One region of the Georhizobium profundi genome, then DNA from elsewhere that is predicted to be linked to it. Evidence: predicted binding sites of a transcription regulator. Region 1 holds the regulator's gene; each other region holds the start of a gene.
What was found. Region 1 encodes LexA, which represses DNA repair genes until DNA is damaged. Its sites were predicted from a motif close to TGTTCNNNNTGTGTTCNG; they were not measured.

Region 1 (7,295 bases):
GGTCACGCCCATGTCGTGGTCGTCGACGACGACGGCAAGCATATAGGTCGGATTGCCGTCGGAGCGCAGGATGATGAAATCGTCCAGATCGGCATTCGGGAAGCGCACATCGCCTTGAACCTTGTCGCGAACAAGCGTTTCGCCGTCGCGCGGTGCCTTGATGCGGATGGCCGGCTTCACGCCTTTCGGTGCTTCGGAGGCATCGCGGTCGCGCCAGCGCCCGTCGTAGCGGGGCGGCTTGCCTGCAGCCCGCTGCGCCTCGCGCATGGCATCCAGTTCCTCAGCCGAGGCATAGCAATAATAGGCCTCTCCACGCTTCACCAGTTCCTCGGCAATCTCACGGTGGCGCTCGGCCCGTTCGAATTGCGAGATCGGCTCGCCGTCCCAGGAGAGCCCCAGCCAGCTCAGCCCATCCAGAATGGCGTCGACGGCAGCATCGGTCGAGCGTGCGCGATCGGTGTCCTCGATGCGCAGCAGCATCTTGCCGCCCCGGTTCTGGGCATAGAGCCAGTTGAACAGCGCCGTGCGCGCACCGCCGATGTGGAGGTATCCAGTGGGCGAAGGCGCGAAGCGGGTGACAATCCCTTCGGACATGATCTTGAACCTGTGAGTGATGCTAATTGAGTGACGATCGGGCCCCTTGAAGGCCGCATCGTCCTGTTGGCGGTGATCTAACACACGAGGGCGACAGCGCAAGGCTTGCGGTGTATCCTGGGGCCGGGCGAGGGGGCCCGACCAGGATGGCGCATGCCGATGCTGAACGCGAGCCAGTGAATGGCTCCGCTTGCGAGCGGACTGCGTTTACGTTCGACCCCGCCGATCCTCATGCCGATCATGATCCGAACAAAGATCCTCGCCTGATCCCGACCGCGTCTCGATCGTGGCGCCGACGCTGGTCGCATTTGAGTGTCAGGCAGGCACTTGATGAGGAGCGAGGCCACGGCGCGCTGTTTCTCTGGGCCTCCGCCTTCTTCGCGACAGGTGCCGCGCTCTGGCGCATTCTGCCAAGCGATCCGCCGTTTGTTGCAACGCTTGGGCTCACCATCGCTGTGGGATTGGCCGCGGCACTCACGGCCAGCCGACTGAGGAACGTGCTCGCCGCGCTGTGCATGATCCTGGCGGGGTTGGCCTCCGCAGCAGCGGAGGCGGATCGCCGCTCCATCACCGTTCTGGATAGTCCCGTGGTCACCACGATCTCCGGCCGGGTGCTGTCGCGGGAAATCGATGAAGAGGGTCGCTGGCGTTACCTGGTCGAAGTCAAGTCCACGCATGACCCCACGCTACGCCGGCCGCCCGAACGGGTGCGACTTTTGGCGCGCAGCGACCATCCCGATATCGAAATCGGTGCGTCGATCATCGGCCTGGCGCGACTTGCGCCACCGTCCGGTCCCGCGATGCCCGGCACGTTCGATTTTGCCTTCAACTCCTATTTCGCCGGCATCGGTGCTTTCGGCTTTTTCTACGGCCCGCCCGGGATCATGCCCGGTGATCAGGTCGAAGAAGGCTACGCCGACCGGATCGCCCGATGGACGACCGAACTCCGCGAAACGATCGCGTTTCGGATCAAGGAGGTGATCCCGGGAGACGCGGGCGCCGTTGCAGCCGCAATGACCGTATCCGACCGTCGGGCGATCTCCGAGGAGACCAACGAAGCCTTCCGCATCACCGGGCTTGCCCACATCCTGTCCATTTCCGGCCTGCACATGTCGCTGGCCGCAGCCCTGATGTTCACCGGGTTGCGGCTCGGCTTCGCACTCGTGCCGGGCGTCGCCCAGACCTGGCCGGTGAAGAAATTCGCAGCGCTCGGCGCCATTGGCACCTCCACCTTCTACCTGCTGATTTCCGGAGCCGTCATATCCGCACAGCGCGCCTGGATCATGGTCGTCGTCATGCTGGTCGCGATATTGCTCGACCGGGCTGCGCTGACCATGCGCAATGTCGCGATCGCCGCATTTCTCATCCTCCTGATCACACCGTCGGCGGTGACATCGCCCGGCTTCCAGATGTCTTTTGCGGCAACTGCCGCACTCATTGCCGCCTATGGCGGCTGGGCCGCGCGCAACAGGAACAAGACGCCTGATTTCACGACCTCGAAACCCAGCTTCGTCTGGCGCTGGACGCTGCTGATCCTCGGTCTGGCCGTGACGTCGCTGATTGCCGGCGCGGCGACGGGGATCTTCTCGGCGCATCATTTCCACCGCATGTCGAGCTACGGAATGATCGCCAATGTGGTCGCGATGCCGGTCATCTCGGTCATCGTCATGCCATTCGGTACTCTTGCGCTGCTGACGATGCCACTCGGTCTCGACGCGATTTTCCTGATGATCATGGGACTTGGCCTGGAGGCCGTCATCGCCATCGGCCATCATGTTGCCGCCTATGGCGATGGTTTCGCCACGGGGAAGATCCCCGGAGCCGTTACGGCGCTTCTGTCGCTGGCGCTGCTCATCCTGGTCTTCACACGAACATGGCTGCGGAGCACCGCTTTGATACCCGTGCTGGCCGCTGCCCTCATTATGGCGGCCGACCTGCGCGCCGATCCACCCTTGCTGCTGATTGCCGAGGACGCTCGGCTGGCCGCGATCCTGCGCGAGGACGGCCTGGCAACCAACCGAGCGCGTCCGAGCAGCTTCATCTTCGATCAATGGGCAACGGCAACCCGGCTTGCGACCCACATTCCGCCAGCCGTCGTCTTAGATGAGCAGACTGAGCTTCCGGCAGAGGAAACGACGACCGAGCCGGTTCTGCCAGATGCCGAGATAGACCCCGCCATCGCCTATGGGACGATGCGCCGGGCTGTCCTCGAATTGGAAGACGGGCAAATGGAAGGCGTGTTCCGATGCCGCCGCGGCGCGTTCTGCATCGCCCGTCTCGGGAACGGAACCATCGTCGCGTGGCTGGAGGAGCCGGCCTATGTCGGTCCCGCATGCGACATGACCGATATCGCCATCATTCCGATACCGCTGTCGATGCGCCAATGCCGCTCCGGCGCGAAGCTCTTCACCGCCCGTACACTGCGTGAAACCGGCGCGATCGCCGTCTACGCGGCGTCGACGGGAGAAGGCTTCGCGGCGAACGAGGCGCGAGCGGCGGGCACGGGGTCGGGTGCACAATTCGACCCGCAGCCGACGTTCCGCTTCGAGCAGTCTGCCGGCCGAATGCGCGCCTGGACGCGGCACCGTTATTATGACTGGAGAACTGGCAGTTTTACCGAGCCTGGCGGGGATGCCTCTTCCGTCAACACACACATGAGCGAAGACAGAAGAGCTGCCGACAGCATCGATCAGTGATAGCGCCGGATGAGCCCGACGAGCTTGCCCTGGATCTTGACGCGATCCGGTCCGAAAATCCGCGTTTCATAGGCCGGGTTGGCGGCCTCGAGCGCCACCGACGCACCTTTGCGACGGAAACGCTTCAATGTCGCTTCCTCGTCGTCGACCAGAGCCACGACGATGTCGCCGGGATTGGCCGTCGACGAATTCTTGATGATGACCGTGTCGCCGTCGAAGATGCCGGCTTCGATCATCGAGTCGCCCTTGACCTCGAGCGCGTAATGCTCGCCGCCGCCCAGCATATCCGGTGGCACGGCAATCGAATGAGTGTTGTTCTGGATGGCAGAGATCGGCACGCCCGCCGCGATGCGACCCATGACGGGCACGCTGATGGCGCGATTGTCGTTGTCGCGCGGCATCTCGCTCTGGCGGCGCTCGGCTGCAATCTCGGGCTTCGGCGTCTTGCCTAGCGATCCTTCGATGACACTCGGCGAAAAGCCGCGACGCTGAGGCACTGCCGCGTTGTAGCTATCCGGCAGCTTGATGACTTCCAGCGCACGCGCACGGTTCGGCAGGCGGCGAATGAAGCCGCGTTCCTCCAGCGCGATGATAAGGCGATGGATCCCCGACTTGGACGCGAGATCGAGGGCTTCTTTCATCTCGTCGAAGGATGGCGGCACGCCGCTTTCCTTCAGGCGCTCATGGATGAAAAGAAGCAGTTCCTGCTGCTTACGCGTCAACATCGGCTGCTTAGGCCCCCGCTTGATCGGATGGAAACAAATGTGGAACACACTTTATCTGTTCCTTTTGTGTTCCGCAAGTCCATCAGGAAGCGAGGCTAAATATGCCTCAATAGGATTGCCCGCACCGCGTCGCCCGCTTTGGCTTCTGGCGCGAATGGCGGTCGGACGACGAGGCCATCGGCCTCGGCAAACACGCGCATCATGGACGAGTCCTGTCGGGTGGCAGGCGTGGCGACGAGCGTTCCGTCGGGCCGCCGGTGCATCGCCGCGCGCAGATAATCCTGGCGCAAGTCGTTTTCGGCCAGGTCTACGTCGAGGATCGCGTCGACCGCCTGCACATGATGGGTGCGGCCGACGAGCTTTGCGATCAGAGGCGTCAGGAAGACGTGCGAGCAGACAAGGCTTGAGACAGGGTTGCCCGGAAGCCCGAGAACATGCATCGGGCCGATGCGGCCGCTCATCAGCGGCTTGCCCGGCCGCATGGCGATCTTCCAGAAGGCAAGCTCGAGACCGCGCGATTCCAGCACTTTGCGAACCAGGTCGTGATCACCAACCGAGGCGCCACCAAGTGTCACCAAGATATCGGCGCCTGCCGCCTGAGCGGCGTCGATCGATCGGTTCAGGGCAGCAAGCGTATCGGCGGCAATGCCGAGGTCGATCGGTTCTCCGCCGGCTTCCTTGACGATGGCGGCGACGCCAAAACTGTTCGACGCGATGATTTGATCGTCGCGTGGATCGGCACCCGGCGGCACGAGCTCGTCGCCGGTCGCCAGAATGGCGACGCGCGGGCGCCGATGCATGGGCAGGGCGGGGAGGTTCATGGCTGCTGCCAGCGTCAGCCGGCCGGCATCGAGCATCGCGCCCTTGGCGATCACCGTCTCGCCACGATGGAAGTCGAGACCTGCACGCCGCACGAACCGCCCGGCCTGCACCGGCTCGACAACCCCGATCATGGTCGTTTCAAGCGGCCGCGCGTTTTCCTGAATGAGAATCGCGTCGGCCCCTTGCGGAACCGGCGCGCCGGTGAAGATACGGACGGTCTCGCCGCGTCCAATGGCGCCCGTGAACCCGTGCCCGGCAGCCGATTCGCCGACGACCCTCAGCGTCGCACCTGGCTCTGCCGTATCCGCCGCGACCACGGCGTACCCATCCATGGCCGAGGCAGCAAACGGAGGCTGGTCGCGCATGGCGATCAGCGGCTCGGCAACGATCCGGCCCCATGCTTCATGGAGCGGGACGTGTTCGATATCGGCAATCGGACGGGCATCGGCGAGGATCAGTTGGAGCGCATCGTCGACGGGAAGCAGCGCCATGATCAGCGGGCCCCGTCGCTGCCCGGATGGTTCCAGTCGCCAGATTTGCCACCGGTCTTGGAGAGCAGCCGGACGCTGGTTATTTCCATCGCCTTGTCGACGGCTTTTGCCATGTCGTAGAGGGTGAGGCAGGCGATTGAGACCGCCGTCAGCGCTTCCATCTCGACCCCCGTTTGACCCTTGAGGCGCGCCATGGCCTCGACGCGCAGGCCGGGTAGGGTGTCGACCGCCTCGATGGTGACCGCAACCTTGGTCAGCATCAGCGGATGGCAAAGCGGAATGAGGTCGGACGTCCGCTTTGCCGCCATAATGCCGGCGATGCGCGCCGTGGCGACCACGTCGCCTTTCGCTGCGCCGCCGGACTGGATGAGCGCGAGCGTTTCCGGAGCCATCTTCACAAAGCCTTCGGCGATCGCGACGCGCTCGGTCTCTACCTTGCCGCCGACATCCACCATCGTGGCGCGACCCTGTTCGTCGAGATGCGTGAGTCGCGCTTCGTCGCTCATTGCGCTGCTGCCTGATGCTTGCCCGTGAGCAGCGTCTCTGTCGCGCTGGTGACATCGTCGATGCGCATCAGGCTTTCGCCGACAAGGAACGTGCCGATGCCGGCGCGCTCGAGCCGCAGGCAATCCTCATGGGTAAAGATGCCGCTTTCGCCGACAAGGTGGCGGCCAGCTGCCATGGGTGCAAGCCGCTCGCTGTTATCCAGCGACACCTCGAAGGTGCGCAGATTCCGATTGTTGACGCCGATGAGCGGGGAACTCAGCGAAAGCGCGCGCTCCATTTCCGCCTCGTCATGCGCTTCGACCAGCACGTCCATCCCGAGATCGACCGCCGTATCGTGAAGCTCCAGCGCCATCGCATCATCGAGGCAGGCCATGATGACGAGGATGGCATCGGCGCCCATCGCGCGGGCTTCGTACACCTGGTACGGATCGAACAGAAAGTCCTTGCGGATGACTGGCAGCGCCGTTGCGGAACGCGCAGCGACGAGAAATTCCGGTGCACCCATGAATGAGGGCGTGTCTGTCAGGATCGAGAGGCAAGCGGCGCCGCCTGCCTCATAGGCGCGCGCCAGTGCCGGCGGGTCGAAATCGGCACGAATGAGCCCCTTGGACGGGCTGGCCTTCTTGATCTCGGCGATCAGAGCGAAGTGCCCACGGGCACGTTTCGCCTCGAGCGCGGCCCGGAATCCGCGCGGCGCGTCTGCGTCCGAAGCCGCTGCCTTCACCTCAGCGAGCGGCCGAGCGGCCTTGGCGGCGGCGATCTCCTCGCGCTTATAGGCTTCGATGCGGGTCAGAATATCGCTCAACGCCCCGATTCCTTCATGTCTTGCCAGTTCATCATCATGCCGCGGCCGCGTGCCGCTGTGAAACCGCCACGAGGCGCTCCAGCACTGCAAGTGCCGCACCGTCGTCGATCGATCTCGCCGCAAGCTCCAGTCCTTCTGCCACCGTCTCGGCGCGGCCGGCCACCACCAGCGAGGCGCCGGCATTCAGAAGCGCGATCTCGCGATAGGCATCTTTCGAGCCGCGAAGCACCGCCTGCAAGGCTTTTGCATTGTGGGCGCCGTCAGCACCTTTCAACTCGTCGATGGCTACGCGCTTCAGGCCGAGCTCCTCGGGCTCGATCGAGAAACGCCGGATCGAACCGTCCTCCAGCGCAACGATATCCGTTCGTCCAGTCGTCGTCATCTCGTCGAGACCGGCGCCATGGACGACCCAGACTCGCTCCGAGCCGAGATCCTTCAGCACCTCGGCAAGCGGCTCCAGCCATTCCGGGGCGAAGACGCCGAGCAACTGACGCTTGGCGCCAGCGGGATTGGAGAGCGGGCCGAGCAGATTGAAGATCGTGCGGGTTCCAAGCTCCACGCGCGTCGGGCCCACGTGACGCATCGCTGAATGGTGGGCAGGGGCGAACATGAAGCCGATGCCGGCTTCATCGATACAGGCAGCAATGGCCGGCGA
Region 2 (7,295 bases), 370 kb from region 1:
CGGGGCGTATTGATTGAGCCCGGGAAGCTCGATTGCCGGCATCTCCGGATCGATCTCGCCAAAGGCGCTTTGCGCGGATGCGGAGGAGGTCATGGCGAAAGCGGCGCACGCCAGAATGACGGCCCGGCGGTTGCATGCGTGATAGGGCATCAATGGCATCGTCACTGTTGACAAGCTTCTAGACAGGCGCCACTTGAACCGAAAAGCTTAGGCAATTTCAAGGCCTGCTCATATTTCCCCCAATTTGCGAGAGGTTTCACGCAATGCAGGAGCATGCACTCAACGCGCGCCCGGATCTGAAATCCTATCTCAATACAAGGCGTTCGGTGCCTGCACTGCAGATGAGTGAGCCCGGCCCCGACAGGTCGCAGATCAACGAAATGCTGAGGCTGGCGACACGGGTGCCCGACCATGGGAAGCTCGCGCCTTGGCGCTTCGTCGTAATTGCAGGCGAATCGCGCACGCGAATCGGGGTCGAACTCGCGCGGATCGCGACCGAGCGACGGGGCGATCTTTCGGAAAAGGAAGTGGAGATCGAGCGCGAACGGCTGGCGCGCGCGCCGGTCGTCATCGCCGTCATCAGCACGGCGGGCGAGCACCCGAAGATCCCGCTTTGGGAGCAGCAGCTTTCCGCCGGTGCGGTCTGCCTCAACCTGTTCATGGCGGCCAACGCCCTCGGCTTTGCCGCGAACTGGCTGACCGAATGGTATGCCTATGATGCGGCGACCCGGCCGCTTTTCGGCCTCAAGGATGGCGAGCAGATCGCCGGCTTTCTCCATATCGGCAGCAGCGAAATGACGCCGCCCGACCGTCCGCGTCCCGACGTGGATGCGCTGACCACATTCCTGGATTGATCGATGTTCTATACGACCGACACCAATCGGCATGGGCTTGCCCATGATCCGTACAAAGCCATCATTTCGCCCCGGCCGATCGGCTGGATCGGGACGAAGTCGAAGGATGGCGCGCTCAACCTTGCGCCTTACTCCTTCTTCAATGCGGTCTCGGATCGTCCGAAGCTCCTGATGTTTTCGTCTGCCGGCTACAAGCACAGCGCGCGCAACGCGGAAGAGACCGGTGTGTTCACCACCAATCTGGTTGGTCGGGCGCTGACCGAGCAGATGAACATGAGTTCGGTGGATGCGCCGGATGGCGTCGACGAATTCGAGCTGTCGGGGCTGACGGCGAAGGCCGGCGAGCTGGTCGACGCGCCTTATGTGGATGAGGCCTATGCGGTTCTCGAATGCCGCACCACCGATGTCTTCCGCCCGAAGGGCCTCGACGGGCAGCCGTCGGAAAACTGGATGGTGCTGGGGCAGGTCGTCGGGATCCGCATCCGCGACGAGGCGATCCGCAACGGACGGCTCGACATGGCGCTCGTCGCGCCGCTCGCGCGGCTCGGCTACATGGACTATTGCGATGGCGGCGACACGTTCGAGCTGTTCCGCCCGGAATGGGAAGCCGTCAAGCGCGCCTGAACGTGCGGAAGCGTCAAGCGTTCAAGCCGGCGGCCGCAGCCCGCTTCAGGATGCGTTCGGCCTGCCGCAGATGCGGCCGGTCGATCATCTGTCCTTCGAGGCTCATGACGCCCGCATCCTCACCGGCGCCCTCGAAGAGTTCCACGATGCGCCGCGCGCGGTGAACCGCCTCAGAGCTTGGCGTGAAGACGCGGTTGATCACCTCGACCTGTGCGGGATGGATGGCGAGCTTGCCTGAAAAACCATCGCGCTCGGCGGCGAGGCATTCGCGTTCGAGTCCCTCCATGTCGCGAAAATCGGTGAAGACCGTGTCGATCGCCATGATCTGCGCAGCCGCGGCTGCAAGCAATGTCATGGAGCGCGCGAGACGGAAAACGTCGGTATAGTGGCCATCATCGCCGCGGTTGCGTGCGGCACCGAGATCGGCCGCCAGATCCTCGCCGCCCCAGGACAGTGCCTCGAGCCGCGCAGATGCGCTGCGGTAGCCATTCAAATTGAGCACGCCGGCGGCTGTTTCGGCTGCCAGCGCGTGGATGCGCAGCTGGCCTTCCGGAATGTCGTTTTCGGCTTCCCGAACGGCGATGAGTGCCGAGAGGTGCTGGATGGCCGCAGGGCCTTCGGCCTTGGGCAGGAGAATGCCGTCGGGCTTCGCGCCGACGACGGCATCGAGATCTGCCTCGGCGTGGCCGCTATCGAGCGCGTTGATGCGCACGATGAGCTTTGGCTGGCCTTCGCCGCGCTCGGCACCGGCGAGAAACGCGGCAGCCATTGCGCGGGCCTCGATCTTGCGGCGCGGCGATACGCTGTCCTCCAGGTCGATCAGGAGGCAATCCGCGCCGGAGGAGGGCGCCTTTTCCAGCTTTCGATCGGAATCACCCGGCACGAACAGATAGGACCGCATCTTCTATTTCCTCCCAGTATCGATCGAGGTGCTGCTCTTACGCACCGCGCTCGTCCTAACTGCTTTGTCCGCCTGGGAAAAGCGTAGGTCACCCGGCTGTTCGACGAAAACATGGTGAACCAAACGTAAACCTTTGGCGCCTAGCCTTGTCTCCACTGGGAATCGCATCGTCTTTGGGTTGGGGCCATCCATGATCATCGCCGCATTTCTCCGCTGGACCGAAACGGCGCCGGCTGCCGATCGGGCGAAGGCGGCGGGTTCGCTGGCGCGGGCTTTCGTCGAGCGCACACTTGCCGCCGACGACCGTCAGGCGGCCGAGGTGGCGCTGACCTATCTGCTGGACGATCCGTCTCCCAAGGTGCGGCTCGCGATTGCTGATGTCATGGCGCAATCGACCGAAGCGCCGCGGGCGATCGTCCACGCATTGTCGCGCGACCAGATCGAGGTGGCGGGCCGAATCGTGGCGTTCTCGCCGCTGCTCAGCGATGCCGATCTCGTCGACCTCGTCGGCGAGGATGTGGAGGATCTGCAGCGCCTCGTCGCCTTGCGGACGGGTCTCTCCCGTTCCGTAGCTGCTGCAATCGCCGAGGTCGCCGGTGCGGAGCCGATCTGTGATCTCCTTCAGAATCGTTCGGCCGCCATCGCGCCGTTTTCGCTTCGCCGCATTGCCGAGCGGTTTTCAGCCGATACCGCCGTACGGGCTTTGCTCGTGGAACGGGACGATCTTCCGGCCGATGTTCGCCATCGGTTGATGGGCGCTGTCGCAACCGCGCTCTCGCAGTTCGATCTCGTGCGCAACGTGATTGGCGAGCGGCGGGCCGAGCGCGTGGTGACGGAGACGCAGATGCAGGCGACGCTGACGCTTGCTGGCGACGGCAACACCGCTGCCTTGCCCGGTCTGGCCGAGCATCTGCGCGCTGAGGGGCGCCTTACGCCCGCATTGCTGATGCATGCACTGGCCAGCGGCAAGCTCGATTTCTTCGTGGCCGCCGTGGTTGCGATTTCCGGACAACCCGAAGCCCGGGTGCGCGCCATCGTCGTCGATGGGCGCGTGCCGGCCATCCGCGCGCTCTATGGTGCAATCGGCCTGCCGGGGCGCCTGTTGACGGTCTTTATCTCTGCAACGCTCGTCTGGCGCGACGCCTCGAGCAGAGGCAGGATCGCGACGCCATCGCATCTCGCCCGCACATTGATCGAGTTGCATCAGCGCGACGCGGCCGAGCATCCGGAAGTGGCGGAGCTTCTGACGCTCGTCGAGAAGCTCAATCTCGCCCATCGCCGCCAATGTGCGCGCGCGGACGCGCTTGCGCTCGCAAGCGTTCGCGCGGCCTGATCAGATATCCAGATTCTCGGCGAAGGCCGCGCGTTCCTGGATAAAGCGGAAGCGTGCCTCCGGCTTGGTGCCCATCAGGTCGTCGATCGCGATCGCGGTACCTTCCAGATCCTCGGCATCGATGGAGACGCGCAGCAGCGTCCGCTTCGCGGGATCCATGGTGGTTTCCTTCAACTGCGCCGGCAGCATTTCGCCGAGGCCCTTGAAGCGGCCGATCTCGACCTTGCCGCGGCCCTTGAACTCTGTTTCGAGCAGTTCAACCCGATGCGCGTCGTCGCGGGCATAGAGCGTGCGCGATCCCTGCGTCATGCGATAGAGCGGCGGGATGGCCAGATAGAGGTGACCGTTGTCCACCAGGCCGCGCATCTCCTGATAAAAGAATGTGATGAGCAGCGACGCGATGTGCGCGCCGTCGACATCGGCGTCGGTCATGATGATCACGCGGTCGTAGCGCAGATCGTCGTCACGATACTTGGCTCGCGTGCCGCAGCCGAGCGCCTGGATGAGATCGCCGATCTGCTGGTTTGCCGTGAGCTTGTCGCGGCCGGCGCTGGCTACGTTCAAGATCTTGCCGCGGAGTGGCAGGATCGCCTGCGTCTGCCGGTTGCGCGCCTGCTTGGCAGAACCGCCGGCCGAGTCGCCCTCGACGATGAAGAGTTCAGCGCCTTGCGCCGCCGTTTGCGTGCAATCGGCGAGCTTGCCGGGCAGGCGCAGCTTCTTCACCGCACTCTTGCGGTTGATTTCCTTTTCCTTGCGCCGGCGCACGCGTTCATCGGCGCGGTCGAGCACCCAGTCGAGCAGCTTCGCCGCTTCGGCCGGCTGGTCGGCGAGGTAGTGATCGAAGGGATCGCGCAGCGCGTTTTCGACGAGGCGCTGCGCCTCGACTGTGGCGAGCTTGTCCTTCGTCTGGCCGACGAATTCCGGTTCGCGCACGAAGACCGACAGCATCGCCGCGCCCGAGATCATCACGTCTTCCGTCGAGATGATGGAGGCGCGCTTGTTGCCGGTGAGCTCCGCATAGGCCTTGAGGCCGCGCGTCAGCGCGATACGCAGGCCGGCCTCATGGGTGCCGCCCTCGGGCGTCGGGATGGTGTTGCAGTAGGACTGGACGAAGGGATCGCCGCCGAACCAGGTGACGGCCCATTCCACGGTGCCATGGCCGCCGGTCTTGGTCGTCTTGCCGGCAAAGATTTCGTTGGTGACGGTGAAATCCTGGCCGAGCGAGGCTTGCAGATAATCTTTCAGACCGCCGGGGAAATGGAAGACGGCCTTTTCCGGAACGTCGGGCTTTTCGGCCACCAGTTCGGGCGCGCAGGACCAGCGGATTTCGACGCCGCCGAAGAGATACGCCTTGGAGCGCGCCATGCGCATGAGCCGGGCCGGATCGAACCGCGCGTTCTGGCCGAAGATCTGATGGTCGGGCTTGAAGGAGACGCGCGTGCCGCGACGATTCTGGACTTCGCCCACCTCTTCCAACGGCCCGAGCGTGACGCCGCGCGAGAAGCGCTGGCGGTAGAGCTTGCGGTTGCGCGCAACTTCGACCGTCAGTTCTTCAGAAAGCGCGTTGACGACGGAGATGCCGACGCCGTGCAGGCCGCCCGACGTCTCGTAGACCTTGCTGTCGAACTTGCCGCCCGCATGCAGCGTGGTCATGATCACTTCGAGCGCGGAGCGGTCCTTGAACTTCGGATGGGGGTCGACGGGGATGCCGCGTCCGTTGTCGGTGACGGACAACACGCCATCGGCCGACAATTCGACATCGATGAAATTGGCGTGGCCAGCCACGGCCTCGTCCATGGAGTTGTCGATGACTTCGGCGAAGAGATGGTGGAGCGCCTTTTCGTCGGTGCCGCCGATATACATGCCCGGCCGGCGACGCACCGGCTCCAGGCCTTCCAGCACTTCGATGTCCGCAGCCGAATAATCGCCTTCACTATCCCGCGGCTTTTGCGCCTTCGGCGCCTGGCGCTGAGGCTCGGCAACAGCTGGCCGCTTTGCCGGAGCGGCGCCGAGGCCGGCGCTAGGGATTGTTGCGAAAAGATCGTTGCTGTCGTCCATGGCTATGCTTCAGTCCCAAGGCGTGAATTGTGGCCGAATCACCTGCGCAGTGTGACAGATGGCGTTCTGGCAAGCGAGTCGTGTTCCCTTTGTGTTCACGGTCCTGCGCACGGTTGCCCACATGAAAGGATGGCCAGTGGCGGCACGAATAGGGGATATCGAGCCAATGAGGAAGGGGCGACGCCGGGTCGTGACAATCACGTGGTGGACGATCATGGGACGGGCGGTGCTGATATGCCTGATGGCGATGGCTGCGGCGGCTCCCGCCGCGGCGACGGACATAGCGCCGTTCAAGGACGACCTGTTCGCCCATCCTGCGGTGATCGAGGAGAGTGCGGATGGCGCTTTCCGGCGCTATGACTACCGGGAGATGCGCGACATCAATGGCCGGGACGAGATTCCGGAACGTCGCGCCAAACGCGCCTATGTCGATCTTTCGGTCCATCGCGCGGCGCGCGAACGCGTCATCGCAAACGGGGCGGGTCAGGTCACCGTCAACGAGTTCGGCGTGGAAGCCGGCGCACGCTTCGTCGTCATCTTCGTGCACGGCCGCGACGGCGACCGCAGGCTAGGTTCCGACGACTGGCGCTTCGGTGGCAATTTCAACCGGCTGAAGAACCTCGCGACCCGCAATGGCGGCACCTATTACGTGCCGAGCCTTCCAGATTTCGAGGCCGGTGGGCAGGGGGTGATCCGAGCGTTGTTTGCCCATTCGAGGCAGGTCTCGCCGCAAGCGCCGATCGTGCTGGCTTGTGGCTCGATGGGGAGCGCGCTGTGTCTCGCAGCTGCGCGCGATGGAGCGCTGGCCTCCGAGCTCGGCGGGCTGGTTCTGCTCGGCGGCGTGCCGGATGGCTCTTTAGCTGATAGCGCGGCAGCGCGTGCCCGGCTGCCGATCGTCTTCGGGCATGGCGAGAACGACCGTGTCTATGACTGGCGCAATCAACGCGCCGTCTTTGACCGACTTCGTTCAAGTGGCGGCTATCCAGCGCGGTTTCATCTTTTTGCCACCGGCAGCCACGGCACTCCCATCCGCATGATCGACTGGCGCGACACGCTGAATTTCGTGCTGGCGAATGGTCGCTGATGCAACCGTCATCAGAAGTTTGGGAACCCTAAGCGACGACGCGGGTTACGTTAACGATCGCTTTAATAGGAGAATTTCCCATGATGAAGAAAATTGCCACGCTTTCGGTTGTCGCTGTCGCCACGCTCGGCGCAGCCGGTTGCACGACCGGCCAGAAGACCGTAGGCGGCGCCGTTGTGGGCGGTGCTGGCGGAGCCGTGGTCGGTAACGCGATTGCCGGTACGGGCGGCGCCATTGTCGGCGGTGTCGGCGGTGCGGTCGCAGGCGGCGCAGTCGGTCGCAACCTCTAAGATCGACACCAATTTCTGCCGCGTCCCGAGCGAGACGAAAAGTCCTCGTTCCGGACGCGGCAAACTGCATTTTTGCGGTTGACCCCCGGCAGGCGCCTGCCTATGTTCCGCGCCAATTCCACGGGGCATCACCGCCCCGGCGGGAGCCTGT
Region 3 (7,295 bases), 470 kb from region 1:
CGACTGTCCGGCCTGCTCGCCGGTGATCGAGGTGCTGTGCAGTCTGCCTTTGTCAGGCGTATGGAAATCGGAGCTCGCCTCCGGTCTGCTCTTCTGGTCGCCGGCCGTCTTTGACATCTACGGGTTCGAGCAGGCGGAGGGGCCGATCAACTTCTCCCGCGGCATGGGTAGCTACCATCCCGAAGATCGCGAGCCGCTGTTCGAGGTGATCGACCGTGCAACCCGCGACCGCCATGGCTTCTCCTTCAATCTGAGGATCAAGCCTGGGCACGCGACCGACGATGACGATGGCTGGATCTTCATCCGGACCGAGGCACGGTTCCATGTCAACGAGCAGGGGCTGGACGAGATCTACGGCAGCGTCGGCATTTCCGGATCGGACGAACGTTTCATCCGCACGGCCTGAATGGCGCCATGTTTGCAGGCTTCCAAGGCGAATGGCCTTCGTGTTGACGCGAATCCCCCATTCAGTTCTAACGATCACCATTCGACATATTCCTGGAGAGGACCCATCATGACCCGATCAGCATTCAGGCTGCGGATTGCGGCCGCCGGCATGGCCACGGCGCTGCTAGCCGGTTGCACGGCCGACCCCTTCACCGGCCAGCAGCAGCTGTCCAACACGGCCGGCGGTGCCATGCTGGGTGCTGCGGCAGGCGCCGGTCTCGGCCTTCTGGCCGGTGGCGACGACCGCCGCAACGCGCTTCTCGGCGCCGGCATCGGGGCATTGGCCGGTGGCGCGATCGGCGGCTACATGGACAACCAGGAAGCACGCCTGCGCGCGCAACTGCAGGGCACCGGCGTTTCGGTAACCCGCAATGGCGACAACATCATCCTGAACATGCCGTCCAACATCACCTTCGGCACGAACGAAGCGAGCGTTCGCCCGGACTTCTATTCGACGCTGAATTCGGTCGTGCTGGTTCTGCGCGAGTTCGACCGCACGCTCGTCGACGTGCTCGGCCACACCGACAATGTCGGTTCGGCGAGCTACAACCTCGATCTGTCGCAGCGGCGCGCCCAGTCGGTTCTCGGCTATCTGACGTCCCAGGGCCTTGATCCGCGTCGCTTCCAGGCACAGGGCTTCGGCTTCAACCAGCCGATCGCCGACAACTCGACCGAGGCCGGCCGCGCCGCAAACCGTCGCGTCGAAATCCGGATCGTTCCGATCCAGGGTTGAAAACCCGACACGTGATTCCCGGCCCGGTCACTATGCCGGGCCGGCGTTCACCATAGAGGTGGATGAGCGGTCCCCAGCCGTCTGAAATCTATGGTTTTTCGCCAAATTCGGCGTATTCTGAGAAAGTTTTCTGGGGGACTTTCAACATGAACAGGATTTATTGCGTTTTCGCGTTTCTCGTTCTTTTCGGCGGGAGCGCCTTGGCGTGTCCGGACTACTCCAAGTCCGGCGATACATACGAGCTGACGGGGTCCGAACTCTACTCCGTGCACAAGTACAATGTGCGCGCCGGTGGCAACATCAACATCGAGAAATGCAGCAATGTTACGCCGCAGACCGACCGTGGGCGCGGCTACGTGACCGAAGCGCCGGACTTCACCTTCAATTTGAGCGGCATGGGTAAATACACCCTGACCGTATCGGTCGAGAGCGATTGCGACAGCGTGCTGCTGGTGAACACGGCATCTGCCGGCTGGTACTATGACGACGACGACAACGGCAATCTCGATGCCAAGGTCAACCTGACGCGCCCGTCGGACGGGTGGCTCGACGTTTGGGTGGGCACCCATGACGGCGCGGTCTGCGACGCGATGCTGTCGATGGAAACCTTCGACCGCTGATAGAACGCGTCAGTCATTGACAAAGCCGAGCGATCCGCGCGCCGGGTCGCTTGGCTTTGCCATGGTCGCGCGGCGAGACCGTTCAGGCAGCGAGGGCGACCGCGATGCGTGTGGCGAGACGGACATTGGCCTTGACCAGCGCAATGTTGGTTCGAAGGCTCTTGCCGCTGGTGATGTCGACAAGTTCGGAGAGCAGGAACGGCGTTACGGCCTTGGCGCTGACGCCGGCTTTTTCGGCGCGGCCCATGGCTTCGCGGATATGCGCTTCCATGACATCGCGGGCGATCTCGTCTTCGACCGGCAAGGGATTGGCGATCAGCATGCCGCCGGTAATCCCCATGGCAGAGCGGACCTTCTGAAAGCGCGCAATGGCGTCCGGCGTGTCGAGGCGCAGCGGCGACTTCAGGCCGGATTCGCGCGACCAGAAGGCGGGAAACACGTCCGAGCCGAAGGTGACGACGGGCACGCCACGGGTTTCGAGCACTTCGAGCGTCTTCGGCACATCCAGGATGGCCTTGGCACCAGCGGAGACAACGATGACACCGGTGCGCGCAAGCTCGTCGAGATCGGCGGAGATGTCGAAGCTGGTTTCGGCACCGCGATGCACGCCGCCGATGCCGCCGGTGGCGAAGACGCCGATGCCGGCATGGGCCGCGGCGATCATGGTGGCAGCGACCGTGGTGGCGCCGGTGCGGCCTTCAGCCAGCGCGAAGGCGAGATCGGCGCGCGAGAGCTTCATGGCATCCTTGCGGAGCGCGAGCGCGGCCAGGGTCTCATCCGATAGGCCGACATTGAGGACGCCATCGATGACTGCGATCGTCGCCGGCGTCGCGCCTTCCTCACGCACGATGGCTTCGACGGCACGGGCCATTTCGAGATTGCCGGGATAGGGCATGCCGTGGGTGATGATGGTCGATTCCAGCGCCACGATGGGCTTGCCGGACGCCCGCGCCTCGGCGACATCCGGGGCATAGGTGACAAGGCTGGCGTCGTTCTTCGGGCTCATCTTTGGCTTCTCACGGCTTGGGTCTGGATCGATCAGCGCTTCAGATGCAATGGATCGATCGGGGGCACAAGAGCAAGGCGCGCCCGCACGGCATCGAGCGTCAGCTCCGGTGGTGCCGGCTCGGCGCTTTCGACGGCGAGCGAGGCGGCGGCGACGCCATAATGGCAGGCCTCGATGAAAGGCAGGCCGGGCTGAAGAGCTCCGAGCGTGGCGGCAGCAAGCGCATCGCCGGCGCCCGTGACATCGACGATGGTGCAGCCTTCGATCGCGGACAAGAGGAACGTCTGCTGCTGATCAAAGGCAAGTGCCGGGCCGCTGCCCGCCGTAACGATGGCGCGGGCGATGCCTGCAGCGCGCAGCTCCTCGGCCTGCGCCTGCCCATCCTCTGCAAGCGGGCCGACGAGCGCTTCGGCCTCGCGCCGGTTCATGAACAGGCAGGAGAGGGCGGAAAGCACCGGTTTCAGCCGCACGATCTTGGCCGGCGAGATGGCGATGGCGGACAAGGGGCGGCCTGCCTCGCCGCACCGTCGCGCCAGACGGGTAATCGTCGCCTCGGGAATATTGGCATCGACCAGCACCGCATCGGCATCAGCGATGGCATCGCGCAGGGTGCGGCGATCGCACTGGCGGGGCGAAAAGGCATCGTAAAGCGCCATGTCCGCGAGCGCGACGACGAGATCGCCCTGGCTATCGAGAATCGCCGAATAGGTGGGCGTTGCCCGATCGAGGAAGGTGATCGGCGTATCTTCGACGCCCGCATCGGCGGCTGCCCGCGCGACGGTCTCGCCGGCCGGATCGCCGCCGCGCGGCGCCACCAGCCTGACGGCATGCCCCAGCCGCGCGAGATTGCGAGCGGCGTTGAATGCGCCGCCGCCGGCCGTCTCCTCCCAATGCCCGGGATTGCTGGCGTGCAGATGCAGCGCGCCCTTCACCTGGCCGCGCCGATCGAGATGCGCACCGCCGATGACGAGGAATCGGCTCATCGGCAAACGGCCTGCCGCAGAGGGGCCAACAGGGCTGATGATGTTTTGCGTGTCATGCTGATCATGCGCGGAACAATCCGGGAATAGACAAAAGATAAAGATGCGAATTCAGTGCCTTAGAAAGCGCTTGCCAAACGAGAACAAAATGGGTACAGACGAGAACAGAGGGCACGTTTGCCTGTCCGGCTCGAATAACCTAAAGGTGGAACATATGGCACAGAATTCGCTGCGGCTCGTAGAGGACAATTCGGTGGACAAAAGCAAGGCTCTCGACGCGGCGCTCTCTCAGATCGAGCGCGCGTTCGGCAAGGGTTCGATCATGAAGCTCGGTTCCAACGAGCAGGTGGTCGAAATTGAAACGGTACCGACCGGCTCGCTCGGGCTCGATATCGCACTCGGCGTTGGCGGACTGCCGAAGGGCCGTATCATTGAAATCTATGGCCCTGAAAGCTCGGGCAAAACGACGCTCGCACTGCACTGCGTGGCGGAAGCGCAAAAGCGCGGTGGCATCTGCGGCTTCATCGATGCCGAGCACGCGCTCGATCCGGTGTATGCCCGCAAGCTCGGCGTCGATCTGGAGAACCTTCTGATCTCGCAGCCGGACAATGGCGAGCAGGCGCTGGAGATCACCGATACGCTGGTTCGCTCGGGTGCAATCGACGTGCTGATCATCGATTCGGTTGCGGCGCTGACACCACGCGCCGAAATCGAAGGCGAGATGGGCGACAGCCTGCCGGGCCTTCAGGCGCGTCTGATGAGCCAGGCGCTGCGCAAGCTGACGGCATCGATTTCCAAGTCGAACTGCATGGTCATCTTCATCAACCAGATCCGCATGAAGATCGGCGTCATGTTCGGCTCGCCGGAAACGACGACGGGCGGCAACGCGCTGAAATTTTATGCGTCGGTGCGCCTCGACATCCGCCGCATCGGCTCGGTCAAGGACCGCGACGAGACCGTCGGCAACCAGACCCGCGTCAAGGTCGTGAAGAACAAGATGGCGCCGCCGCTGAAGGTGATCGAATTCGACATCATGTATGGCGAAGGCATCTCCAAGACCGGCGAGCTGATCGATCTGGGCGTCAAGGCCGGGATCGTCGACAAGTCCGGCTCCTGGTTCTCCTATAACAGCCAGCGTCTGGGGCAGGGCCGCGACAATGCCCGTCAGTTCCTCAAGGACAACCCCGACACGGCGCGCGAGATCGAGCAGGCGATTCGTCAAAATGCCGGCCTGATTGCCGAGAATTTCTTCGATGACGGCCTGCCGGACAACGACACGGACGACGCCGCGGCCGGTTGACGGCGCGCGGTCTTCCCATACTTTCGTGGCGATCGGTTTGCGGCGGGCCCATCCGGGTCCGCCGCACTCCGTTTCGGGGAGCTGCAAAGCGCGCATTGGCAATGCTGGACAGGGTTTGAGACGAACGATAAAAGCCGGACACACAAAGGCTGGCGGGACGATCGGGGCCGGCCGACTAGCAGCAAAAGGGCGTTTCATGAGCGGCGTAAACGACATCCGCAGCGCATTTCTGGACTTCTTCAAGGCCAATGGCCATGAGGTGGTCAGCTCGTCCCCGCTTGTGCCGCGCAACGACCCGACATTGATGTTCACCAATGCCGGCATGGTCCAGTTCAAAAACGTCTTCACGGGGCTTGAGCAGCGGCCGTATTCCACGGCAGCGACCGCGCAGAAATGCGTGCGCGCCGGCGGCAAGCACAACGACCTCGACAATGTCGGCTATACGGCCCGTCACCACACCTTCTTCGAGATGCTCGGCAATTTCTCCTTTGGCGACTATTTCAAGGAACAGGCGATTACGCTTGCCTGGAACCTTATCACCAAGGATTTCGGCATCGACGCCAACCGGCTTCTGGTGACGGTGTACCATACGGATGACGACGCCTTCGCGCTCTGGAAGAAGATTGCGGGCCTGCCGGACAGCCGCATCATCCGCATCGCGACCAACGACAATTTCTGGGCGATGGGCGATACCGGTCCCTGCGGGCCGTGCTCGGAAATCTTCTACGACCATGGCGACCACATTCCTGGCGGACCTCCCGGATCGCCCGACGAGGATGGCGACCGCTTCATCGAGATCTGGAACCTCGTCTTCATGCAGTTCGAGCAGCTCGCGAGCGGCGAACGTATCGAACTGCCCCGGCCGTCGATCGATACGGGCATGGGCCTGGAGCGGGTGGCGGCGCTTCTGCAGGGCAAGCACGACAACTACGATATCGACCTTTTCCGTGCGCTGATCGCTGCTTCTGTCGAGGCGACGGGCGTGAAGGCGGAAGGCGAGAGGCGCGCCAGCCACCGCGTCATCGCCGATCACCTGCGCTCGTCCGCGTTCTTGATCGCGGACGGCGTGCTGCCGTCGAACGAAGGCCGCGGCTACGTGCTGCGCCGTATCATGCGCCGCGCGATGCGCCATGCGCGGCTTCTCGGTGCGCAGGATCCGCTGATGTACAAGCTTCTGCCAACGCTCGTTTCGGAAATGGGCCGGGCCTATCCGGAACTCGCCCGCGCTGAAGGCCTGATTTCCGAGACACTCAAGCTTGAAGAAACCCGTTTCCGCCGCACGCTCGACCGCGGCCTGATGCTGTTGGACGATGCGAGCGCCGATCTGTCGTCCGGCGACCGGCTGGATGGAGAAACGGCGTTCAAGCTTTACGACACTTATGGTTTCCCGCTGGATCTGACGGAAGATGCGCTGCGTCTTCGCGGTGTCGGCGTAGACACCGACGGTTTCACCGCAGCGATGGCGCGCCAGAAGGCCGAAGCCCGCGCGGCGTGGTCCGGGTCGGGCGATGCGGCGACGGAACGAGTGTGGTTCGAATTGCGCGACCGCACCGGCGCTACCGACTTTCTCGGCTATGACACCGAGCAGGCCGAAGGCATCGTTGCGGCGCTCGTGCGCGACGGCCAGGAGATCGAAACTGCCTCTGCCGGCGAGGCCGTCGAGCTCGTCGCGAACCAGACGCCGTTCTATGGCGAATCCGGTGGCCAGATGGGCGATACGGGCACGATCGCCGGTGAAGGCTTCGTCATCGACGTGACCGACACGCAGAAGAAGGGCGAAGGTCTCTTCGTCCATATCGGCACGGTGCGCGAAGGCAGTGTGACGCGCGGCAAGGACATCGTCCTGACCGTTGACCATAAGCGCCGCTCGCGGCTGCGGCAGAACCATTCGGCGACGCATCTTCTGCACGAGGCGCTGCGCGAGGTGCTGGGAACGCATGTCGCGCAGAAGGGCTCACTGGTTGCGCCCGAGCGCCTGCGCTTCGACATTTCCCACCCCAAGCCCATGAGCGCCGAGGAAATCGCGCGCGTGGAAGAGATGGCGAACGCCATCATCGTGCAGAACGCGCCGGTGACGACGCGGCTGATGGGAGTGGAGGATGCCATTGCCGAAGGGGCGATGGCGCTTTTCGGCGAGAAGTATGGCGACGAGGTGCGTGTCGTGTCGATGGGCAGGGGTATCGAGGGCGCCAAGGCCGGCAAGCCGTAT
Region 4 (7,295 bases), 810 kb from region 1:
GTAATCGTGGATCGAAGCGACAGACACGCAAACTGAAGACCGGACGCGCTGCATGGGCGGCGCCGCTCCTGTTTGCCTGGGTAGGCCTCCTTGCGAGCCCATCCATGACGGCGTTTTCCGACATGGCGAGCATGGTCGGCCAGACGGACACGTCGGCCCGGTGGCGGGCTCACATGATCGCCGCACCGGCGGGCTCGCTCCACACAGCCGAATTCAGGTTCGCCGACGCGATGACGACCGGCACAGTTGGTGCCGGCGTCGAGCTTCAGGACGGCGAGCGCATCGCCTTTCGCGGCGCCGACGACAAGAACGGCGTGACGGCGGACGAGGATCGCGTGAACCGCTCGTCCAAGCGCGGGCGCATCCTGTCCATCGCCCCGATCCAGCCGCCCAAGGCCTTTTCGGCCGGCTCCATTCTGGAGCGCACATCCAGTCTCTTTCGTCCCGAAGCGCTGGACGACAGCAGCCTGATGGCCTTCGTCGCCCCGGAATTCGACGGCAAGGAAATCCAAATCGCGCAGACCTTCTACCCGCATGAGCAGCCATCGGTGAACGGCGTATCCTCGATGCTTGCCGATCTGGTGACGAACGACCGGCCCGATGTGCTCGCCACTGCCTATGCGCCGACCGGTCCGAATTACGCGACAGAATCACCCTTCGCGTCCGTCCTTCGGGAAAAGGAAGAAACCGGCCGCTTCATTCCGCCGGTGCTCGACAATGACCATTATTGGGCATCCACGCCGCTCCCGCCGCGCGTTTTTACCGCAGCTGAGCAGAAGTGCCTCGCGGAAGGCATCTATTTCGAAGCGCGTGGCGAAAGCGTGAAGGGGCAGGCGGCAGTCGCCCAGGTGATTCTCAATCGGGTGCGCAATCCCGCCTATCCGAACACGATCTGCGGCGTCGTCTACCAGAACAAGAATTGGCGCAATCGCTGCCAGTTCTCGTTTGCCTGCGACCGCATCCCCGATGTCGTGCGCTCGCCGCGTCACTGGGACATTGCCGAGGAGATCGCCATGGCGACGACGGCCGGCAAGATCTGGCTTTCTGAAGTCGGTTCTTCGACGCACTACCACGCGACCTACGTCAATCCGCGCTGGGCCCGTTCCATGTCCAGGATGGGCAAGATCGGCCTTCACATCTTCTACCGCACCCACGGCGGCGGCTGGAGCTGACCGCTCCGGCCTATCGAGCGTGGAGGCGCCAACGATCGTCTGATGCCGGCGTTGCGCGGACCCGGACATATTGGCGCATCCCGAGATGTAGCGCTGGGATCAAGCTAAGTCCTTGATTCGAGATGTCAAACGGCGAAGCTGAATAGGCATGTCGTCGCCTTGACTATAAAACACCCTAAAACTATGGTGCGCCCGACTTCAGGGCAGCCTTTCGGCCGCTCGGCAAGGCCTTACAGGTCGAACATTCTCGAAAGAGTTCGGTATGCGCGAGACATTGCCAGAAAACGGCAAGGACGACGCGAACAACCGGTCGCAGCCGTTCGACGATGCCGAGTTGGCCAGACGCCGCGATGCCTTGGCCGCATCGATCGGCAAGCAGCGCGAGAAGTCCGCGCTCCAGGCGGAGAAGGACCGGGACGGTTCGGATACGGGCTGGGGTGTCGCCGTCAAGGTGTCGAGCGAGTTCATCGCTGGCATCGCGGTCGGCGCCATCCTTGGGTACGGTTTCGACAGTTATTTCGAAACATCGCCCTGGGGATTGATCGTTTTATTGATGCTTGGCTTCGCCGCCGGCGTTTTGAATGTGCTTAGGTCCGTCGGCAAGGTTGCCGACCGGCCAAAACTATGACAATCGGTCGTCGCGTCGACGGCAAGTAGAAATTCCGCTCACAATCGAGCGATGGACGGGGCAGGAAATTGGCAGACGATCCAATCTCACAGTTTCAGATTTCACGACTGGTCCCAATCGAGATCGGGAATCTGGACTTCTCCTTCACCAACTCCTCGCTGTTCATGGTTGCGACGGTTGCCGCTGCCGGCGGGTTCCTGTTCCTGACGACGGCCAATCGCGGTCTGGTGCCGGGCCGGATGCAGTCGATCTCCGAAATGTCCTACGAGTTCATCGCGAACATGTTGCGCGAAGGGGCGGGGACGCAAGGGATGCGGTTCTTCCCGCTCGTCTTCTCCCTGTTCATGTTCGTTCTCGTGGCGAATCTGATGGGCATGGTGCCGTATTTCTTCACGGTGACCAGCCACATCATCGTGACATTCGCGCTTGCCATGCTCGTGATCGGAACCGTCATCGTTTACGGTTTCATGAAGCACGGTATCGGCTTTCTCAAATTGTTCGTACCCCATGGGGTGCCGCCTTTGATCGTGCCGCTCGTTTCGGCCATCGAAGTCATTTCGTTCCTGTCGCGTCCGATCAGCCTTTCCGTTCGTCTTTTCGCGAACATGCTGGCCGGTCACATCACGCTCAAGGTCTTCGCCGGCTTCGTCACCTCCATGAGCGCGCTCGGTGCGCTCGGTGTCGTCGGCTCGATCCTGCCGCTCTTGATGACGATCGCGCTGACGGGTCTCGAGTTTCTTGTGTCCTTCCTGCAGGCCTACGTCTTTGCCGTTCTGACCTGCATGTACCTCAACGACGCCCTGCATCCTGGACACTAGACGCAGGGTTCGCACGACATCGCCGGCATCCGTCCGCCGGTATCCTTAAACCGCACCAATCTTGATGAAGGAGTTCACTATGGAAGCGGAAGCAGCACGTTACATCGGCGCCGGTCTGGCTTGTCTCGGCATGGCGGGCACCGCCCTCGGCCTCGGCAACATCTTCGGCAGCTACCTCTCGGGCGCTCTGCGCAACCCGTCTGCTGCAGACGGCCAGTTCGGCCGCCTCGTATTCGGCTTCGCCGTTACGGAAGCTCTCGGCATCTTCTCGCTGCTCGTCGCTCTGCTGCTCCTCTTCGCAGTCTGATACGAACGCAGTGCATGCCTTTCGGCCACGCCCTTCCGCCTGAAGCGGCAGGCGTGGCCGATCCCCATATGCGGAGAGGATAATGCTCGTTACCCCGTCATTCGCCCAGGATGCGGAACCGGTCCCGACCGAGAACCTCAACACCGAGACCGGTGTGGAAGATCATGGTGCCGAAGGGTCTGGCCTGTTCCCGCCTTTCGACTCCTCGACCTTTGCGTCGCAGCTTCTTTGGCTCGCGATCACTTTCGGGCTGTTTTATCTCTTCATGCAGCGGGTCATCGTCCCGCGCATCGGCGGCATTCTCGAAAACCGCCGCGACCGCATTGCGTCGGATTTCGATGAGGCCGAGCGGCTGAAAAGCGAAGCAGATGAGGCCATCGCTGCCTATGAGCAGGAACTTGCCGAAGCGAAGTCCAAGGCAAGCTTGATCGGTCAGCGGGCACGCGACGATGCAAAGGCCGAGGCCGACATCGAGCGCACGCAGATCGAATCGGATCTCGCCGCCAAGATGGCCGAAGCCGAAAAGCGCATCACCGAAATCAAGGCGCGCGCACTTGGCGAAGTCGATGTCATCGCCGAAGATACGACCGTCGCCATCGTCGAACAATTGACCGGTTCTACGGTAACTCCGGCAACCGCAAGCGCAGCCGTCAAGGCTGTCGCCAACGAAGAATAGGGAGCGCCCGATGGACTCGACATTTTGGGCATTTGTATCCCTGATCCTCTTCCTCGGCCTGATCGCCTATCTGAAGGTTCCGGGCATGATGGCAAAGGCGCTCGACAAGCGCGCCGATGCCATCCGCAACGAACTCGACGAAGCGCGGCGCATGCGTGAAGAAGCCCAGCAGCTGCTGGCCGAGTATCAGCGCCGCCGTAAGGATGCTGAGCAGGAAGCCTCCGAGATCGTCCAGTCTGCAGAGCGCGAGGCTCAGGCCATCGTGCGTGAAGCCAAGGCGAAGACCGAGGAATATGTGACGCGTCGCACGGCCATGGCCGAAGAAAAGATCGCTCAGGCGGAAGCCGATGCGGTCAGCGAAGTGAAGGCCTCGGCCGTCAACCTCGCAATCGCTGCCGCAGAGCGCATCATCGTCGAGCGCGCCGATGCCAGCGTGCAGAAGGCGCTGTTCGACAAGTCGATCGGCGAAGTGAAGCAGCGTCTGAACTAAGCTTCGATTGATATCGGGCTGAATTCGAGGCCGGGCGGAAACGTCCGGCCTTTTTCCGTTTCAGATCAACCGATCTGTCCGTCAACCTTGATCGGGCGGAAGCTCAGGCGGTGCAGCGGGCAGGGTCCGACGAGCGCCAAGGCCTTGCGGTGCATCTCTGTCGGATAGCCCGCATGGAGCTGGAAGCCGTAATCGGGATAGCTGTGATGGAGCCTGGCCATCATGCGATCGCGTACCACCTTGGCGACGATTGAGGCGGCTGCGATGGAGAGCGAGCGCGCGTCACCCTTGACGATGGCATCACCCCCGCAGGCAAGACCTGGCGGAACGTCGCGACCGTCGATCAGCGCATGGCAGGGCATCTCTGGGAGACCTGCAAGCGCGCGGCGCATCGCGTCGAGGCTTGCCTTGCGAATGTCGATCGCATCGATGCGCCTTGGGCATGACGAGGCAATCGACACATCACCGCTTGCAAGGATCTGATCGAAGAGCTCTTCGCGGCGTTTCGCCGTCAGCTTCTTGGAATCATCGAGCCCTTCGGGCACGGCACCCGCGCGGAATACCACCGCTGCTGCGACGACCGGCCCGGCCAACGGCCCGCGCCCGGCCTCGTCGAGCCCGGCGATCAGACGGAGCCCCCGGCTGATCGCAGCCAGCTCCAGCGAAAAATCGGGACCTTGCGGAAACTCGAACAGAAGCTCGGGTTCGGGCTTTTTCTTGGTGCGACTCATGCCACCGCTTTTCGCATCGCGTCGCGGAACCGGCAAGACTGGCGCGAAGCCAAAGCTGTGACTTGAGCTTGAAGAAGTCATATGGAAGCGGGCGGCGTGCCCAACAAAAGCGGGCGGCGTGCCCAACAAAAGCGAGGGCGGGCCGCCACATCCACCAGGATGCGACGGCCCGTCCATCGAGGTCTCGAAACGGGCGACGGATGGGGCAGGGCCGGCCGTTTTGCTCGAGACCATGACAGGCGCCGCGTTTGCGGCGGACGGCGTCTGTCAAAGCGAAATGCGCGCCAAGCTCAAAGCAGCGCCAACTGCACCCCATTGCCGAGCGGCGGGACGAAGAGGTCGGTGCGCAACTGCCTACGGCTCGTGTTCAGGCCAAGCCGCTTGGCTGCGAGCGTGAAGCGGCGCCCAAGCTGCCAGGCATAGGGACCGGCCCCACGCATCCGCTTGCCGAACTCCGCATCGTAATCCTTCCCATCCCGCATCGACCTAATGAGCGACATCACATGCCGATAGCGGTCGGGGTAATTGCGCAGCAGCCAGTCGCGAAAGAGCGGGCTCACCTCATGCGGCAACCGCAACAGCACGTAGCCTGCCTCCTTGGCGCCTGCGGCGGCCGCAGAGTCGAGAAGCCGCTCGATCTCGTGATCGTTGAGCCCTGGAATGATCGGCGCCGTCATCACTGAGACCGGTATGCCGGCTTCGCTCAGTGTGCGCACGGCTTCCAGGCGTTTCGCTGGTGTCGATGCGCGCGGCTCCATGCTGCGGGCGAGCTTGCGGTCGAGCGTCGTGATCGACAGCGCCACCTTGGCAAGACCCTTCTCCGCCATCGGGCCGAGGATATCGATGTCGCGTGTCACCAATGCCGACTTGGTGACAATGCCGACAGGATGGTTCGCGGCCGACAGCACTTCGAGCACTTGCCGCATGATGCGCCACTCGCGCTCGATCGGCTGGTAGGGGTCGGTGTTCGTGCCGATCGCGATGGAGCGCGGCACGTAGCCCGGCTTCGCCAGCTCGCGCTCCAGAAGCTTTGCCGCATCGGGCTTGGCGAAGAGCTGCGATTCGAAATCCAGACCGGCGGAGAGGCCCATATAGCTGTGGGACGGCCGGGCGAAACAATAGATGCAACCATGCTCGCACCCACGATAGGGATTGATCGACCGATCGAAGGAAATGTCGGGCGACTGGTTGCGCGTGATGATCGTCCGCGGCTTCTCGACCTGCACCTTGGTCTGGAAGGGCGGCAGGTCTTCGAGCGTCTCCCAGCCATCATCGAACACATGACGGCTTTCGGTCTCGAACCTGCCAGCAGGATTGAGACCTGCACCACGGCCGCGACGACGCTCGTCGCTGACCCGCAGTTCCGATTGCCGGACCAGAAAGTCCGCAATATCCGGCCGATGCAGTTCCGAAAACGCCGTGTTCTTCAGGTTGGTCAGGGCCGTCATCTGCGCCTCCATCGGGAATCGCGTGTTGATGACTTTATTCCTATACGACCAAACGAAACAAAACAAGAACATATTGCGGCATTGGCATTGTGCGCTGCAATAGTCTAAATCGAGAGGATGATCTCCGTTTTGATAGAAGCAGGCCAGGATGACGAAGCGCTGGCGATGACGCTCGCCATGCTCGTGCCCGGTGCGGTCGAAGGCGTCATCAGCGATGTCACCATCATCGATCGTGGCATGAACGAAGCGTCGCGCACTGTAGCAGATGCCGCCGGTTGCCGGATCCGCCCGTCCTCGGAGGTCTATGAGGCGCTGCTGAGGGCGCGCTCAGACTGGTTGATGATGATCGAGCCGGGGGCTCGGCTGTTGCCTGGCTGGATCGATCGTCTTGCGTCGCATCTCGGCTATGATGGTCGCCCGGCGCGTTTCAAGCGCGCGCAACAAGTGCGGGCGTCGGTACTGGAGCGCTTCCGCCAGCAGCGCTCGGCGCTCGCTTTCGGGCTGGTCGTCAAGAAAAGCGCCATCGCGCCGCGGCTCGAAGGGGCAGTTGGCCTTCGCGACGTGGCGAAGCTGGTCAAGCCGGTGACGCTGGATTGCGCTATCGTGCCGGCCGGGCGGTCGCCGCGCCCCGCTTGAGGTGCTCGTCGAGCCGCGGCATGATTTCCACGAAATTGCACGGCATGTGCCGGTAGTCGAGCTGAAGCTTCAGGATGCCGTCCCAGGCATCCTTGCAGGCGCCGGGGGAGCCCGGCAGCACGAAGACGAAGGTCGCGTTTACCACGCCGCCGGTCGCCCGCGACTGGATGGTGGATGTGCCGATCTTGTCATAGGAAATTCGGTGGAAGACTTCGGAAAAGCCGTCCATCCGCTTCTCGAAGATCGGCTCGAGAGCATCGGGCGTGACGTCGCGACCCGTAAACCCCGTCCCGCCGGTCGAGATGATCACGTCGATATCCGCACGCTTGCTCCATTTCAGCACCTGCTCGCGAATGGCGGGGATATCGTCGGTGACGACGGCCCGCTCT

Region 2: the regulator LexA is predicted to act here: its motif matches at 5,852-5,869, upstream of parE (DNA topoisomerase IV subunit B).
Region 3: the regulator LexA is predicted to act here: its motif matches at 3,926-3,943, upstream of recA (recombinase RecA).
Region 4: the regulator LexA is predicted to act here: its motif matches at 6,324-6,341, upstream of D5400_RS17405 (glycosyl transferase family 2).

Annotation. Positions count from the first base shown of each region.
Region 1 is NZ_CP032509.1:2,791,083-2,798,377, reverse strand. It holds gene gltX (glutamate--tRNA ligase) at 1-594, opposite strand, end outside; gene D5400_RS13420 (ComEC/Rec2 family competence protein) at 903-3,290, shown strand; gene lexA (transcriptional repressor LexA) at 3,284-4,015, opposite strand; gene D5400_RS13410 (molybdopterin molybdotransferase MoeA) at 4,111-5,328, opposite strand; gene moaC (cyclic pyranopterin monophosphate synthase MoaC) at 5,331-5,834, opposite strand; gene trpC (indole-3-glycerol phosphate synthase TrpC) at 5,831-6,640, opposite strand; gene trpD (anthranilate phosphoribosyltransferase) at 6,675-7,295, opposite strand, start outside.
Region 2 is NZ_CP032509.1:2,422,098-2,429,392, forward strand. It holds gene D5400_RS11455 (hypothetical protein) at 1-150, opposite strand, end outside; gene D5400_RS11460 (nitroreductase family protein) at 264-854, shown strand; gene D5400_RS11465 (flavin reductase family protein) at 858-1,478, shown strand; gene D5400_RS11470 (HpcH/HpaI aldolase/citrate lyase family protein) at 1,492-2,379, opposite strand; gene D5400_RS11475 (DUF2336 domain-containing protein) at 2,570-3,712, shown strand; gene parE (DNA topoisomerase IV subunit B) at 3,713-5,770, opposite strand; gene D5400_RS11485 (lysophospholipase) at 5,937-6,854, shown strand; gene D5400_RS21150 (hypothetical protein) at 6,935-7,144, shown strand; tRNA gene D5400_RS11495 (tRNA-Lys) at 7,288-7,295, shown strand, end outside.
Region 3 is NZ_CP032509.1:2,324,905-2,332,199, forward strand. It holds gene D5400_RS10985 (PAS domain-containing protein) at 1-406, shown strand, start outside; gene D5400_RS10990 (YiaD family glycine zipper/OmpA-like lipoprotein) at 515-1,180, shown strand; gene D5400_RS10995 (hypothetical protein) at 1,327-1,800, shown strand; gene D5400_RS11000 (pseudouridine-5'-phosphate glycosidase) at 1,883-2,806, opposite strand; gene D5400_RS11005 (carbohydrate kinase family protein) at 2,839-3,789, opposite strand; gene recA (recombinase RecA) at 4,001-5,086, shown strand; gene alaS (alanine--tRNA ligase) at 5,283-7,295, shown strand, end outside.
Region 4 is NZ_CP032509.1:3,602,039-3,609,333, reverse strand. It holds gene D5400_RS17445 (cell wall hydrolase) at 105-1,172, shown strand; gene D5400_RS17440 (AtpZ/AtpI family protein) at 1,435-1,800, shown strand; gene D5400_RS17435 (F0F1 ATP synthase subunit A) at 1,869-2,618, shown strand; gene D5400_RS17430 (F0F1 ATP synthase subunit C) at 2,698-2,925, shown strand; gene D5400_RS17425 (F0F1 ATP synthase subunit B) at 3,008-3,601, shown strand; gene D5400_RS17420 (F0F1 ATP synthase subunit B) at 3,612-4,091, shown strand; gene D5400_RS17415 (ribonuclease HII) at 4,157-4,822, opposite strand; gene D5400_RS17410 (PA0069 family radical SAM protein) at 5,113-6,270, opposite strand; gene D5400_RS17405 (glycosyl transferase family 2) at 6,400-6,906, shown strand; gene moaB (molybdenum cofactor biosynthesis protein B) at 6,869-7,295, opposite strand, start outside.